2 regions of the Pseudarthrobacter sp. rb genome follow, and region 1 is predicted to be linked to the other one. Evidence: riboswitches for the same ligand, from Rfam matches in the RefSeq annotation. Region 1 holds a riboswitch; the other holds the start of a gene.
The links. Region 1 has a riboswitch for glycine ahead of cycA (D-serine/D-alanine/glycine transporter). Riboswitches for the same ligand answer to the same signal wherever they lie in the genome.
Positions count from the first base shown of each region.

Region 1 (8,781 bases):
AAGCCACGGGTGGCCAGGGCAGGGGTTCCGATGCGCAGGCCCGAGGTGACCATCGGCGGACGCGGGTCGAACGGCACGGCGTTGCGGTTGACGGTGATGTCGATCGCGGCTAGCCGGTCTTCGGCCTGCTGGCCATCGAGCTCGCAGTTGCGCAGGTCCACCAGGACGAGGTGCACGTCGGTGCCGCCGGACACCACGCTGATGCCCTTGGCGGTGACGTCCGGCTGGACCAGGCGCTCGGCCAGGATGCGGGCGCCGGCCAGGACGCGCTCCTGCCGCTCCTTGAATTCCTCGGATGCCACGATTTTGAACGCCACGGCCTTGCCGGCGATGACGTGCTCCAGCGGCCCGCCCTGCTGGCCCGGGAACACTGCCGAATTGATCTTCTTGGCGATGTCGGGGTCGTTGGAGAGGATGATGCCGCCGCGCGGACCGGCAAGGGTCTTGTGCGTCGTGGAGGTGACCACGTGGGCGTGCGGGACCGGCGAGGGGTGCAGGCCCGCGGCCACCAGCCCGGCGAAGTGCGCCATGTCCACCATGAGGTAGGCGCCCACGGAATCGGCGATGCGGCGGAACTCAGCGAAGTCCAGCTGGCGCGCGTAGGCTGACCAGCCGGCCACGATGAGCTGCGGCTTGTGCTCCTGGGCCAGGCGCTCCACCTCTGCCATGTCTATGGTGTGGGTGTCTTCGCGGACCTGGTACGGAACCACGTTGTAGAGCTTGCCGGAGAAGTTGATCCGCATGCCGTGGGTCAGGTGGCCGCCGTGGGCCAGGTTAAGGCCCATGATGGTGTCGCCGGGCTTGATCAGCGCGTGCATCACCGAGGCGTTGGCCTGGGCTCCGGAGTGCGGCTGGACGTTGGCGAACCCGGCACCGAAGAGCGCCTTGACCCGGTCGATCGCGAGCTGCTCGATGACGTCCACATGCTCGCAGCCACCGTAGTAACGCTTGCCCGGGTAGCCTTCGGCGTACTTGTTGGTCAGCACGGAGCCCTGCGCCTGCATGACCGCGGCGGCGGTGTGGTTCTCCGAAGCGATCATTTCCAGGCCGTCGCGCTGGCGGCCCAGTTCGTCGTCGATCTTTGCCGCAATCTCGGGGTCCAGGGCGGAGAGGTCTGCGTTCAGGCTGGGGGAGACCACCTGTTCAAAGGCCACGGTGCCCGCGGCGGATGAAGCGCCGCTCACAGTTCGCCGCCGTTTGCTTCGGCGTATTCCTGTGCGGAGAGCAGCGGGCCCTCTTCGGTGACGGTGACTTTGAAGAGCCAGCCGGCGCCGTAGGGGTCGTTATTGATCACGGCGGGGTCGCTGACCACGTCGTCGTTGACTTCCGTGACCTCGCCCGTGACGGGGGAGTACAGGTCCGAGACGGACTTGGTGGACTCGATCTCGCCACAGGTCTCGCCTGCGGTCACCGTGGCGCCAACTTCGGGCAGGTCCACGTAGACGATGTCGCCCAGTGCCTCGGCGGCAACAGCGGACACGCCCACCACGGACGGGCCGGAGCCGTCAGCGGCGATCCATTCGTGCTCGGCGGAGTACTTCAGTTCAGCGGCAACTTTAGCCATGGTGTTTTTCCTTAAGTTTGGAGTGCAAAGAAGCGGGAGCGCGGGGTTATTTCTGGCGCTTGTAAAAGGGCAGTGCGACGACTTCGAAGGGCTCAGCCTTGCCGCGCAGGTCCACGTCCAGTGCGGTGCCCAGCTCGGCGTGCTCGACGTCGACATAGGCCAGAGCGACAGGGTAGCCCAGGGTGGGGCTCGGCTGGCCGGAGGTCACTTCGCCCACCACGTTGCCGTCCTTGAGGACGGGGTAGCCGCAACGGCCGGCGCGCCGGCCGTGACCTTTCAGGCCGACGAGCTTGCGCTTGGAGCCGGACTCCTTGGCCGCCTCCAGTGCTGCCCGGCCCACGAAGTCACCTTCCTTGGACTTAAGCGCCACCACGGGGCCAAGGCCGGCGTCGAACGGTGAACGCTCGAGGGAGAGCTCGTTCCCGTACAGCGGCATGCCTGCTTCAAGGCGGAGCGAATCGCGGGATGCGAGGCCGCAGGGGACAATGCCGAACTCTTCCCCGGCCTGGGCCACGGACTCCCATAGGGAAGCGGCGCCTTCATTCGGGAGGAAGAGTTCAAAGCCGTCTTCACCGGTGTAGCCGGTGCGGGCCAGGATGACATCGTGGCCGGCTACGGTGACTTCGTTGAACGCGTAATACTTCAGGTCGGTGACCAGGGCGTGCTGGGACTCATCCGTGAGTTTGAGCAGGGTGGCCTCGGCCTTGGGTCCCTGGACTGCGACGAGCGAGGTTGCCGCCGAAGCGTCCTCCACCGTCACATCGAAGTTGGCTGCGCGCTCGGCGAGGGCGGCGGCCACGGTGGGGGCGTTGCCGGCGTTTGGGACCACCAGGTACTTCTCATCGCCGAACCGGTAGGTGATGAGGTCGTCGATGATGCCGCCGTCCTCATTGCAGATCAGCGAGTACTTGGCTTTGCCGTCCGCGATGGCGGACAACTTGCCCACCAGGGCGTAGTCCAGGAAGGCGCCGGCCTGGGGTCCGGTGACCCAGACTTCGCCCATGTGGGAGAGGTCGAACAGACCGGCGGCTTTGCGCACGGCGTGGTGTTCTGCCAGTTCGGAGCTGTATTTGAGCGGCATCTGCCAGCCACCGAAGTCGGTGAAGGAGGCGCCAAGCTTTTTGTGCTCTTCGTAGAGAGCCGTGTAGTTCTCAGTCACGGGGGATCCTTAGTTTTCGAACTCGGACAGCGGCGGGCAGGAGCAGATCAGGTTCCGGTCTCCACCGGCGCCGTCGATCCGGCCCACCGGCGGGAAGTACTTGTCCTGCTTCAGGTGGTGGACGGGGAAGACGGCCTGCTCGCGGCTGTACTGGCGGGTCCATTCGGAGTTCACGACGGCGGACGCGGTGTGGGGTGCGTTGCGCAGCGGGGAATCCTGGACAGAGAAGTCGCCGTTGGCCACCTGGTCGATTTCCTTGCGGATGGTGATCATGGCCTCGATGAAGCGGTCGATCTCGGCCAGGTCCTCGGACTCGGTGGGCTCCACCATCAGGGTGCCTGCCACCGGGAACGCCAGGGTGGGGGCATGGAAACCGAAGTCGATGAGGCGCTTGGCCACGTCCTCGGCCGTGACACCGGTCTTGGCAGTGAGGTCGCGCAGGTCCAGGATGCATTCGTGCGCCACGAGGCCGCCTTCGCCGGTGTAGAGCACCGGGAAGTACTCGTTCAGGCGCACGGCAACATAGTTCGCTGCGAGCAGGGCTGCCTTGGTGGCCTCGGTCAGTCCCTCCCCGCCCATGAGCTTCACGTACGCCCAGGAGATCGGCAGGACACCGGCGGAACCGAAGTTCGAGGCGCTGATGGCCACGCCGTGGCCTTCCTCATGCGCTGCCTTGTTGGCGTCGCCGGGCATGAACGGCGCCAGGTGTGCCTTGGCCGCGACCGGTCCAACGCCGGGTCCGCCGCCGCCGTGGGGGATGCAGAAGGTCTTGTGCAGGTTCAGGTGGGAGACGTCGCCGCCGAACTTGCCGGGCTGGGCCAGGCCCACCAGGGCATTCAGGTTCGCACCGTCAACGTAGACCTGGCCGCCGGCCGCGTGGACAGCCTCGCAGATCTCGGTCACGTCCGCGTCGTAGACGCCGTGGGTGGACGGGTAGGTGATCATGATCGCCGAGAGGACGTCCTTGTTCGCCTCGATCTTCGCGTACAGGTCCTCGTGGTCGATCGTTCCGTCCGCGGCCGTGGCAACGACGACGACCTTCATTCCGGCCAGGACCGCAGAGGCGGCGTTGGTGCCGTGGGCGGAAGCGGGGATCAGGCAGACGTTGCGCTGCTCTTCGCCGCGGGAGTGGTGGTAGCCGCGGATGGCCAGCAGGCCGGCGAGCTCGCCCTGGGAGCCGGCGTTCGGCTGCAGCGACACCTGGTCGTAGCCGGTGATTTCCGCCAGGTCGGCTTCCAGGCCACTGATCAGTTCACGCCAGCCCTTGGTCTGGGACTCGGGGGCGAAGGGGTGGATGGAGGCGAACTCCGGCCAGGAGATGGCTTCCATCTCTGCGGTGGCGTTCAGCTTCATGGTGCACGAGCCCAGCGGGATCATGGTGCGGTCCAGCGCCAGGTCGCGGTCGGAGAGCCTGCGGATGTAGCGCAGGAGCTGGGTTTCGGACCGGTGGGTGTTGAACACCGGGTGCTGCATGAACTCAGAGGAGCGGAGCACCCCGGACGGCAGGTCGAAGCCCGCAGCGTCCACTACGGGGCCGGCACCGAAGGCGACGGCGATCGCAGACAGGATTTCCGGCGTCGTGGTTTCATCCACGGACACGCCGATGGTGTCGTCATCAATGTGGCGCAGGTTGATGCCGCGTGCTTCAGCAGCGGTGATGACCTTGGCGGCCTTGCCCGGGACGGAAACCGTGACCGTATCGAAGAACGTCTCGGAGGCCAGTTCCCGGCCTGCGATCTTGAGCGTGGTGGCGAGGGCGCGTGCGTTGTTGTGGACGCGCTCGGCAATGGCCTTCAGCCCGTCGGGGCCATGGTAGACGGCGTAGAAGGAGGAAACGATGGCCAGCAGGGCCTGCGCGGTGCAGATGTTGGACGTGGCCTTCTCGCGGCGGATGTGCTGCTCGCGGGTCTGCAGCGCCAGGCGGTAAGCCGGGAGGCCGGCGTCGTCCTTGGATACGCCCACCAGGCGGCCCGGCATGGAACGTTCCAGGCCCTTGGCCACTGCCATGTATGCGGCGTGCGGGCCGCCGAAGAACAGCGGGACACCGAAACGCTGGGTGGAGCCGACGGCGATGTCGGCACCCTGCTCGCCTGGAGGGGTGATCAGGGTCAGTGCCAGCAGGTCAGCGGCCACCGTCACCAGCGCGCCGCGCTCCTTTGCTTCGGCGATGACGCCGGCGTGGCTGAAAACGCGGCCGGAGACGCCCGGCTGCTGGAGCACGATGCCGTTGATTGCGCCGTCGGGCAGGCCCTTGGACAGGTCGGCGACCTCAACCTCGAAGCCGAGCGCCTCGGCGCGGCCCTTGACGATGGCGATGGTCTGCGGCAGGACGTCGGCGTCCAGGACGGTCTTGCCGTCGCGGACGTCCTTGTTCTTGTTGGCGCGGCGCATCATGAGGACGGCTTCGGCCACGGCGGTGGCTTCATCGAGCAGGGAGGCGTTGGCGATGGGCAGGCCCACCAGGTCCTGGACCATGGTCTGGAAGTTCAGGAGTGCCTCGAGCCGGCCCTGGGAAATCTCGGGCTGGTACGGGGTGTAGGCGGTGTACCAGGCCGGGGCCTCGAGGACATTCCGGCGGATGACGGCGGGCGTGATGGTGTCGTAGTAGCCCTGGCCGATCATCTGTACGGCGGTCTTGTTCTTGGCGGCGAGCCTGCGCAGTTCCGCAAGCACCTCAACCTCGCTCAGCGCGTCTTTGAGCGCAAGGGGCTTGGACTGGCGGATTGAGTTGGGAACGGCGATGTCCACCAGTCCATCAACGCTGTCGTAGCCAACGGCCTTGAGCATGGTGTCCACGTCAGCCTGGCGGCGTGCACCGATATGCCGGTCTGCAAAGGCAGACGGAAGGGATTGAATCGTCATGAGGAACTCCAGGTTTGGCCGGCCACGGGTGGCACGGCATGGATCGGGTCCCTCCCCGCTCTGTATTGGACCTGAGAGATTCCGCAAACCCATCAGGGCCTGCTTGCACCGTCGGTGAGTGCTGCCGGAGCAGCACTGCTTTCCAGAGTCGCCTCGCCGTGACGGTACATGGGCCTGAGAGATTCCTGGGGAGGATTTGCTCCTACGGCGCCTGCCCGGTGATGGCCGGGAGAACTCTCCCGCCACAGCTCGAAAGGCATATTGAAATGTGGGTGATTCGGCTCACAGGTTACCGGCAAAGCGGGCCGGGGAGCAAATCGGTCCGTCATGAATTGGGGCTCCAGAGCGTTACGTGGATGGCGTAACGCCGGGTTTGACTTTTGTCCGTGACGGACGCCACACTGAACCCCGTGATCCGGCCGGACAGCGGAACTGGCCCAAAGCTGCTGGGTGCTCTGTTCGCCGGCCGGGATCACCGGAGGCCCCACAATCCATTCTGCGCATTACCGCGCCTGGGATGGATGCCCTCCGACAACTGAACACTGATTTAGCAAGCAAACGCTTTTGACCTGCGGCGGGAGAGCCCTGCCGGTACGTTCAGCAGGCGCCGTAGGAGCAAACCCTCCCCAGGAAACTCTCAGGCCCACGTACCGCCGCGGTGAGGCAACTCTGGAAAGCAGCCGGGCCCTGTCCTGGCTCACCGACGGTGCAAGCACGCCCATGCCGGCATGTGGAAACTCTCAGGTCCCAGACAGAGCGGGGAGGAAATCCAATCTTTGCGACACCCCGGGTGCCGCTCGAACGATGGAGTTCCTCAATGACGACCCATTCCCCGACGTCCCCCGGCGGCGGAGCCCCGCACCTGGAGCGGCAGCTCAGCAACCGCCACATCCAACTGATCGCCATCGGCGGTGCAATCGGCACTGGCCTGTTCATGGGCTCAGGCAAGACCATCTCGGCGGCCGGCCCCTCGGTGATCTTCGTGTACATGATCATCGGCTTCATGCTGTTCTTCGTCATGCGTGCCATGGGTGAACTGCTGCTCAGCAACCTCAACTACAAGTCCTTCAGCGACTTTGCCGCTGACCTGCTGGGTCCATGGGCCGGCTTCTTCACAGGCTGGACCTACTGGTTCTGCTGGGTCATCACCGGCATTGCCGACGTCATCGCCATCGCGGGCTACTCCAAAGAGCTGTGGCCCGGACTGCCCCTCTGGATTCCCGGCCTGGCCACCGTGGCCATCCTGCTCCTGCTGAACCTCACCACCGTGAAGGCGTTCGGCGAAACGGAGTTCTGGTTCGCACTCATCAAGATCATTGCCATTGCTGCCCTGATCATCGTTGGCCTGTTCATGATCTTCACCGGTTTCCAGTCCGACGCCGGCCCTGCCACCTTCACCAACCTGTGGAGCCACGGCGGATTCTTCCCGAACGAGTTCATGGGCTTCGTGGCCGGCTTCCAGATCGCCGTTTTCGCGTTCGTGGGCATCGAACTGGTGGGCACCACCGCCGCCGAGGCCAAGAACCCGGAGCGGAACCTTCCCAAGGCCATCAACTCCATCCCCATCCGCGTGCTCCTCTTCTACGTGGGCGCCCTCATCATCCTGATGGCCGTCACCCCCTGGACCGAGTTCAGGGCCGGTCACAGCCCCTTCATCGCCATGTTCTCCCTGGCAGGCCTGGGCGCCGCGGCCACCGTGGTCAATCTCGTGGTGCTGAGCTCCGCGATGTCCTCCGCGAACTCCGGCATCTACTCGACGTCCCGCATGGTCTTCGGCCTTGCCCAGGAAGGCGACGCACCCGACGTCTTTGGCAAACTGTCCCGGCGGAAGGTGCCCCAGAACGCACTGTTCCTCTCCTGCGTGCTGCTGCTGTCCGGCGTCGTCCTCATGTATGCGGGCCAGGACGTGGGCAAGGCCTTCGACATGGTGACCACGGTCTCCGCCGTCTGCTTCGTCTTTGTCTGGTCCATCATCCTGGCCAGCTACATCGCCTTCCGCCGCCGCCGGCCGCACCTGCATGAAGCATCCAAGTTCAAGATGCCCGGCGGTGTTGCCATGGTCTGGGTGGTCTTCGCCTTCTTCGCCTTCGTGATCTGGACCCTCACCACCCAGCCGGACACCCTGGTTGCCCTGCTGGTCACTCCGGTGTGGTTCATCCTGCTGGGCACCGCATGGTTCGTCCTCCGCCGCCGGCCCGCACACCAGGCCCGTTTCGCCACGTTCCAGGCTGAACTGCAGGCAGACCAGGACTTCACCGACGCCGCATCCGGCAAGGCTGTCCGTACGGGTGCCGCCGCAGAAGCGGGGGAAGAGCGGGTCAAACGGTGATCGCCGCGGAGGCCCGCGCGTCTGAGCTGAGCGAATCCGAACCTGGGACTTCTGAAGCCGGCCAGCTGCAGGCTGTGGCAGCCCACGAAACGGGCCGGGAATTCGTGCTGACGTTCCATTGCCCGGATGCCCTTGGCATTGTCCAGGCTGTGGCGGCATACCTGCTGGAACAGGAATGCTACATCGTGGACATCAAGCAGTTCGGCGACACGGAAAGCGGCCGGTTCTTCATGCGAATCCACGTCACCTCGCGGGTTGAGCTGGACCTTGGCCGCCTCCGGGCCGGTTTCGGTCAGGTGGCCCAGGAGTGGCAGATGGACTGGCGCCTGGAACGCCACGGACGCAAGCAGCCCATCCTGGTGATGGTCTCAAAGTACGAGCACTGCCTCAACGACCTCCTGTTCCGCGCCCGGAGTGGTGAGTTGCCCGTGGAGATCGCCGCCGTGGTGTCCAACCACCCGGACCTGGAACCGCTTGCGGCGTGGCACGGCGTTCCGTTCCACCACATCCCTGTGACGCCGGAAACCAAGGCCGATGCCGAGGAGCGGCTGCTGGGCCTGGTGGACCACTACGCTGTGGAGTTGGTGGTGCTGGCCCGCTACATGCAGGTGCTCAGCGACGAGGCCACCACCCGCCTCAGTGGCAAGGCCATCAACATCCACCACTCGTTCCTGCCCAGCTTCAAGGGTGCCAAGCCCTACCACCAGGCCTACGAGCGGGGCGTCAAAACGGTGGGCGCCACAGCCCACTACGTCAACTCGGAGCTGGACGAGGGGCCCATCATCTCCCAGCAGGTCATCGAGGTGGACCACACGTACTCCGCCTCGGACCTGGTCACGGTTGGCCGCGACGCCGAATGCAAGGCGC
Region 1 covers NZ_JBWJAR010000032.1:18,068-26,848, reverse strand. The annotation lists gene glyA (serine hydroxymethyltransferase) at 1-1,184, opposite strand, end outside; gene gcvH (glycine cleavage system protein GcvH) at 1,181-1,564, opposite strand; gene gcvT (glycine cleavage system aminomethyltransferase GcvT) at 1,611-2,723, opposite strand; gene gcvP (aminomethyl-transferring glycine dehydrogenase) at 2,733-5,585, opposite strand; glycine riboswitch at 5,738-5,837, opposite strand; glycine riboswitch at 6,151-6,248, shown strand; gene cycA (D-serine/D-alanine/glycine transporter) at 6,403-7,914, shown strand; gene purU (formyltetrahydrofolate deformylase) at 7,989-8,781, shown strand, end outside.

Region 2 (7,069 bases), on a different contig from region 1:
CTACGTACCCTGGCCGGACTTTCCGGACCAACGGGACTACCACCAGGCCTGCCGCCACGGTGGCTGCCAGGGCCGGGAGCATGGCAATGCCCGCCGCGGACGGCGTCATCCCCTCCAGGAGTTGGAGGTGCTGGGCAAGGAAAAGGATGAACCCGTTGAAGGAAAACAGGGCCAGGATGTTGGCGCTGATGGCCATGCTGAACACCCTGTTCCGGAACAGCGACATGTCCAGCAGTGGATGCTGCAGGCGGTGCTGGCGGCGCACGAACACGATCCCCATGGCCACGCCAAAGGCGATGCTGCCCAGCCCTGCCATGCCCGGGCCTTCGGTGGCTACTGACTTGATGCCGTAGACCACGGGCACCATGACCAGCATGGAGAGCAGGACGCTTGGGATATCCACCCTGCCCGGCGCGGGATCCCTGGATTCCGGGATGAGGACAGGCCCCAGCGCCAGCAGGGGCAGCATGAGTGGCACGGCCACCAGGAAGACGGCGCCCCACCAGAAGTGCTCCACCAGCCATCCACCGAGAATTGGGCCCAGGGCGGCGCCGCCGGAGAATCCGGCCGCCCAGATGGCCACCGCAAGCCGCCGGCGGTTGGGCTCCGGGAATATGTTGCGGATCAGCGACAGGGTGGACGGCATCAGCATGGCGCCGAAGAACCCGAGCGCCGCACGGCCGGCGATCAGCCACTCCGGGGTGGGGGCGAAGGCCGTGGCGGCGGACAGCGCGGCGAAGCCCAGGCTGCCGATGACCAGCAGCCGCCGCCGCCCAATGCGGTCGCCGAGGCTTCCCATTGATACCAGCAGCCCGGCCAGGACCAGGGGGTAGGCGTCCACGATCCACAGCAGCTGCAGGCCGGTTGGTTCCAGGGCGCGTGCGATGGCGGGCAGGGCAAAGGTCAGGGCGGTGTTGTCCACTGCCACCAGCAGCACGGGAAACATCAGCAGCCCCAGCGCAAGCCAATCCCGCCACGGGGGCCGCGCGGCGGTGCTGTCCCTTTGGGTGGGAGCCGGACTGAGGGAAGTCGTCATGCAATAACTGTACCGTCTGGACGGTATAGTTTCGAAGCGGGTGCATTCCTTCTTCCCTGCCGGTGGAGGGCATGATGGAAGGCATGCCCCGAAAGCCTGTAGCCCGTGATGCGGTCCTTGACGCCTTCGAGTCCCTGCTGATCGAAGTGGGGGAGCGTGCTGCAACCCTCGACGCCGTAGCCCGGAAGGCCGGGGTGTCCAAAGGTGGCCTCCTCTACCACTTTCCCAACAAGGAAGCGCTCATCGCCGTGCTGCTTGACCGCCTGGAGGGGCTGGCCAAGGCGGACGCCGACGCGATGGCTTCGGCCGGCGAAGGTGCCGCCGCGTATTTCATCCGCTCCTCCGTCTGGGCGGATACTCCGCTGGACCGGGTCATCGTGGCTGCCACGCGGCTTGCGGAGGTGGCGCATGAAGAGACGCGCCGCCGGTTCGCTGCCATCCAGCAGCGGTGGCTGGACGAGATCGCAGCAGATGTGGGGCCCGGCCTGGCCAAGGCTGTCCTGTATATGGGTGACGGTTTGTACTTCAATGCCATGCTTTCCGTGGGCCCTGCGCCGGAAGGCGGAGCGGCCGCTGATGTGGAGGAACTCCTGGCCGCCTTGGAACGGCTCCGCAGGTAGTTTTCCATTTGCCGGGAGGGCTCGTGGCGTAGGACAATGGAGAGTTGTGAGGGCTGTCACCGGCCGTCATGATCCAACAAATGAATAGCCTTTGATCTGCGGCGGGAGAGTTCTGCCGGAAGTACAGGCAGGCGCCGTAGGAGCAAATCCTCCCCAGGAATCTCGCAGGCCCCTGTACCGCCGCGGCGAGGCACCTCTGGAAAGCAGCAGGCAGTTGTCCGGCCTCCCTTGGGGGAAGCGAAACGGCTGTTGTGCTCACCGACGGTGCAAGCGGGTCCTGCCCAGGCAGGGAACGCGGAAACTCTCAGGTCCAATACAGAGCGGGGAGGGACCCGAATAGCTGTGGCGTACCCTGCGCCGCCTGAATAAATGGAGTTCCTTCGTGTCGGTTACCCCAGCCTCCACCACCTTCGTCGACCGCCACATTGGCGCACGCCGCCAGGACGACGTCGACACCATGCTCAAAGCCGTGGGTTACGGCACGGTCGATTCACTGGTGGACACCGCCGTACCCAAGGTCATCCGCCAGGAAACCGCCCTCCGCCTGCAGGATGCCCTCAGTGAAGTTGAGGTGCTCGCGGAACTACGCAGGCTCGCCGCCAAGAACAAGACGGCCGTGCAACTGATTGGCCAGGGCTACTACGACACCATCACCCCTGCCGTGATCCGCCGGAACATCCTCGAGGCCCCGGCCTGGTACACCGCCTACACCCCGTACCAGCCTGAGATCTCCCAGGGCCGGCTCGAAGCACTCCTGAACTTCCAGACCATGGTCCAGGACCTGGTGGGCCTGCCCATCGCCAACGCCTCCCTCCTCGATGAAGCCACCGCCGTGGCCGAGGCCGTGCTGCTCATGCGCCGCTCCAACAAGACCAAGCCTGCAGCGGACGGCAAGACTGTCCTGGACATCGACGTGCTGCCGCAGACCATCGCCATCGTCAAGGGCCGCGCCGAGGCGCTCGGGTTCGAAGTTGAGGTCGCCGACCTGTCCAAGGGGCTGCCCGACGGCGACATCAACGGCATCGTGCTCCAGCAGCCCGGCGCCTCCGGCCGGGTCTGGGACCAGTCCGCCTCTATTGCGGCGGCGAAGGACCGCGGCGCACTGGTCACCGTGGCCGCTGACCTGCTGGCACTGACTCTGATCACCCCTCCGGGCGAGCAGGGCGCCGACATCGCCGTCGGCTCCACCCAGCGTTTCGGTGTCCCGCTGTTCTTCGGCGGCCCGCACGCTGCGTACATGGCTGTCCGCAAGGGCCTGGAGCGTTCACTGCCCGGCCGCCTGGTGGGCGTGTCCAAGGATGACGCAGGGGTGCCCGCGTACCGCCTGGCGCTGCAGACCCGCGAGCAGCACATCCGCCGCGAGAAGGCCACGTCCAACATCTGCACCGCGCAGGCCCTTCTGGCCATCGTCTCCTCCATGTACGCCGTCTACCACGGCCCCGACGGACTGAAGGCGATTGCGGAAACGACTCACGGCCACGCCCGGGTGCTGGCGGCCTCGCTGGCAGCTGCCGGTGTGGAGGTGCTCCACACGAGCTTCTTCGACACCCTTACCGTCCGCGTCCCCGGACGCGCTGCCGCGCTTGTCGCCGATGCCGAAGCGCGCGGAATCAACCTGCGTCCCGTCGACGCCGATACCGTGGGCATCTCGCTCGATGAAACCACGACGGCGGCCATCGTCGCCGACGTCGCGGACGTCTTTGGCGCCTCCGTTGCCGCGGCTGAAGGCTTCGGACTGGAGGCCGCCGTCGGACGTTCCTCCGACTACCTGCAGCACCCGGTGTTCAACACGCACCGGTCCGAAACCCAGCTCCTGCGCTACATCCGGAAGCTGTCGGACCGGGACCTTGCGCTGGACCGCACCATGATCCCGCTGGGCTCGTGCACCATGAAGCTGAATGCCACCGCCGAGATGGAAGCCATCTCCTGGCCGGAATTCGCCTCCATCCACCCCTTCGCCCCGGACTCCCAGACCGAAGGCTGGCGTGAACTCATCGCCGACCTCGAAGCCGACCTGACCGCCATCACCGGCTACGACCAGGTGTCCATCCAGCCCAACGCCGGCTCCCAGGGCGAACTGGCCGGGCTGTTGGCGATCCGCGGCTACCACCGCGCCAACGGCGATACCCAGCGCAACGTCTGCCTCATCCCCGCTTCCGCCCACGGCACCAATGCCGCTTCCGCCGTCCTGGCCGGCATGAAGGTCGTCGTCGTGGCCACGGCCGCTGACGGCACGATTGACCACGACGACCTGACGGCCAAGATCGAGGCCAACAAGGACGTCCTGTCCTGCATCATGATCACCTACCCCTCCACCCATGGGGTCTATGACGGGGACGTCCGCGACGTCTGCGACGCGGTCCACGCGGCCGGCGGCCAGGTGTACATCGACGGCGCCAACCTGAACGCCCTGGTGGGCCTGGCCCAGCCCGGCAAGTTCGGCGGCGACGTCTCCCACCTGAACCTGCACAAGACCTTCTGCATCCCCCACGGCGGCGGCGGACCCGGCGTCGGACCCGTGGCAGCCAAGGCACACCTGGCACCGTTCATGCCCGGCGACGCCAACAAGGCAACGCATGAGGAAGGCCACGGGGTGGCGATCTCAGCTTCCCGCTTCGGTTCGGCCGGTGTCCTGCCGATCTCCTGGGCGTACGTGAAGCTGATGGGCGGGGAAGGGCTCACCGAGGCCACCAAGTCCGCGCTGCTCGCTGCCAATTACATCGCTGCCCGGCTGAACGAGTACTTCCCGGTGCTCTACACCGGCGAAGGCGGCCTCGTGGCGCACGAATGCATCCTGGACCTGCGCGACCTGACCGCCAAGACAGGCGTCACGGCCGAGGACGTGGCCAAGCGCCTCATCGACTTCGGCTTCCACGCCCCCACCCTGGCGTTCCCGGTGGCAGGCACCCTGATGGTGGAGCCCACCGAGTCCGAGGACCTGGCCGAAATAGACCGCTTCATCGAGGCCATGATCACCATCCGCAAGGAAATCGACCAGGTGGCCAACGGCGACTTTGCCGTGGCGGACTCACCCCTGCGCCGCGCACCCCACACGGCAGCCGCCGTCGTCAGCTCCGACTGGGACCGTGCCTACCCGCGCGAGCAGGCCGCGTTCCCTGCCCACCACAAGCAGGACAAGTACTTCCCGCCGGTGGGCCGGATCGACGGCGCCGCCGGAGACCGGAACCTCATCTGCTCCTGCCCGCCGCTCGAAGAGTTCGAAAACTAAAGGACCGGCACCGTGACCGAGAAATACACCGCCCTTTACGACGAACACAAAAAGCTTGGCGCCTCCTTCACCGACTTCGGCGGGTGGCAGATGCCATTGAAGTACACCTCCGAACTGGCTGAACACCACGCCGTGCGCAAAGCCGCCGGTCTGTTCGACCTCTCCCACATGGGCGAAGTCTGGGTCACCGGACCCCAGGCTGCCGCTTTCCTGGACTACGCCCTGGTGGGCAAGTTGTCCGCCATGGCCGTGGGCAAGGCCAAGTACTCGCTGATCTGCAGTGAGGACGGCGGCATCATCGACGACCTCATCACCTACCGCCGTCCCGCTGCTGAAGACGGCACGGACGTCTTCCTGGTGGTGCCCAATGCGGGCAACGCCGCGGTGGTGGCGGCAGCCCTGCAGGAACGGGCCGCTGGGTTTGATGTGCTGGTGGAGGACGCCTCGGCCCGCACATCGCTGATCGCAGTGCAGGGCCCCAAGGCCCAGGAACTCCTGTTGCGCCTGGTCCCGGCCGCACAGCACTCCCTGGTGACGGAGCTGAAGTACTACGCCGCCGTGGAGGTTCCGTTCCTGGTGGGCGGCGCCGGCAAGGAACTCCTGCTCGCACGCACCGGGTATACCGGTGAGGACGGGTTCGAGATCTTCGTGGACAACGCGGACGCCCCGGCACTGTGGCAGGCACTGGTCGCCATCGCCGGCGACGGGGAACTGACCCCCGCGGGGCTCGCCTCCCGCGACTCCCTCCGCCTGGAAGCGGGAATGCCACTGTACGGCAACGAACTGTCGCTTCAGGGTGACCCGTTCGCTGCAGGCCTGGGCCCCGTCGTCGCGCTCTCCAAGGACGGCGACTTCGTTGGCAAGGCTGCGCTGGCAGCAAAGAAGGAAGCCGGCGCCGGCAGCACCTCCGGCCGCCGCCTCGTGGGGCTCAAAGGCCAGGGCCGACGCGCCGGACGGGCACACTACCCCGTGCTCAAGGACGGCGCCACGGTCGGTGAGGTCACCTCCGGCCAGCCATCGCCCACCCTCGGCTACCCGATCGCCATGGCCTACGTCGACGTCGAGTACTCGGCACCCGGCACAGCCCTGGACATCGATCTCCGCGGCAAGGCAGAACCCTTCGAAGTCGTCGACCTCCCGTTCTACCGCCGGGCGAAATAACCCTTCGGTGCCTCGCCGTGGTCACATTCGCCCGTCGGGTCCTTGGTCACCCGCGGGACCGGCAGACCGGACATTTTCACGCGTGCTGCTCCTTCGTCGCTTTGACGCACGCTTTCGAAAAGTCCGGCTCCGCCGGCCCCTTGTGGGCTTGTCGCCGTGGGTGCAGGGGGCAGGGGCATACAGGAAGTGGGGGGATGCGGACTACGTGCGTGTTTCCTGGTCCCGTCCTGACGCCTCCGTGTGCGTTGCATGCTTGCCCTGTCGCCTTGGTGACGGTTGCTCGCGACTGGGCGGATTCCGGAGACGTGCGTCTAAGGGAGCGTCACGTCCGCTTAGCGGGCGTCTTCGCGACCGAGCACGCGGAGGAATTCGGTCAGGCGCGCACCCAACCCGGCCACTGCGTCACGTCCGCTTAGCGGGCGTCTTCGCGACCGATCACGCAGAGGATGTCCTGCCCACTCCACCCCAGCCACTTAGAGTGACTCGAATCAGATTTTTAGTTAGGAATTGTCATGGCAGTCGGCGTATTCGACCTTTTTTCTATCGGTATTGGCCCTTCGTCTTCTCATACTGTGGGGCCGATGCGGGCTGCTGCTGTGTTTGCTGAGGAGTTGAAGGCCTCGGGGAAGCTCGCGGACGTGGCGTCGTTGCGGGTGGATTTGTATGGGTCGTTGGCGGCGACGGGGCATGGTCACGGGACGATGACCGCAATCCTGTTGGGGTTGGAGGGGTTCCATCCGGAGTTGATCCTGCCCGAGCAGGTGGAGGAGCGGCTGGCCTCGATCGCGGAGACCGGGATCCTGAACTTGGCCGGTTCGGTGGCGTTGCCGTACGGGGTGGGCGACATGGTGTTGCGGCCGTTGACGGTGTTGCCGCGGCACACGAACGGGATGACGTTCACGGTCGCGGACGCTGCCGGGGATGTGGTGCATGCGGCGACGTTCTTCTCGGTCGGTGGCGGGTTCATTGTCCGGGAGGGCGAGGAGGACGCGGCGCAGCAGGAGCTGGACGCGTCCAAGGAAG
Region 2 covers NZ_JBWJAR010000027.1:202-7,270, reverse strand. The annotation lists gene ACWRN3_RS21445 (MFS transporter) at 1-1,036, opposite strand, end outside; gene ACWRN3_RS21440 (TetR/AcrR family transcriptional regulator) at 1,120-1,656, shown strand; glycine riboswitch at 1,749-1,846, shown strand; gene gcvP (aminomethyl-transferring glycine dehydrogenase) at 2,039-4,885, shown strand; gene gcvT (glycine cleavage system aminomethyltransferase GcvT) at 4,898-6,046, shown strand; partial or broken gene ACWRN3_RS21425 (serine dehydratase beta chain) at 6,559-7,069, shown strand, end outside.
Region 2: linked by a shared signal. The riboswitch ahead of gcvP (aminomethyl-transferring glycine dehydrogenase) and the one ahead of cycA (D-serine/D-alanine/glycine transporter) in region 1 are both predicted to bind glycine.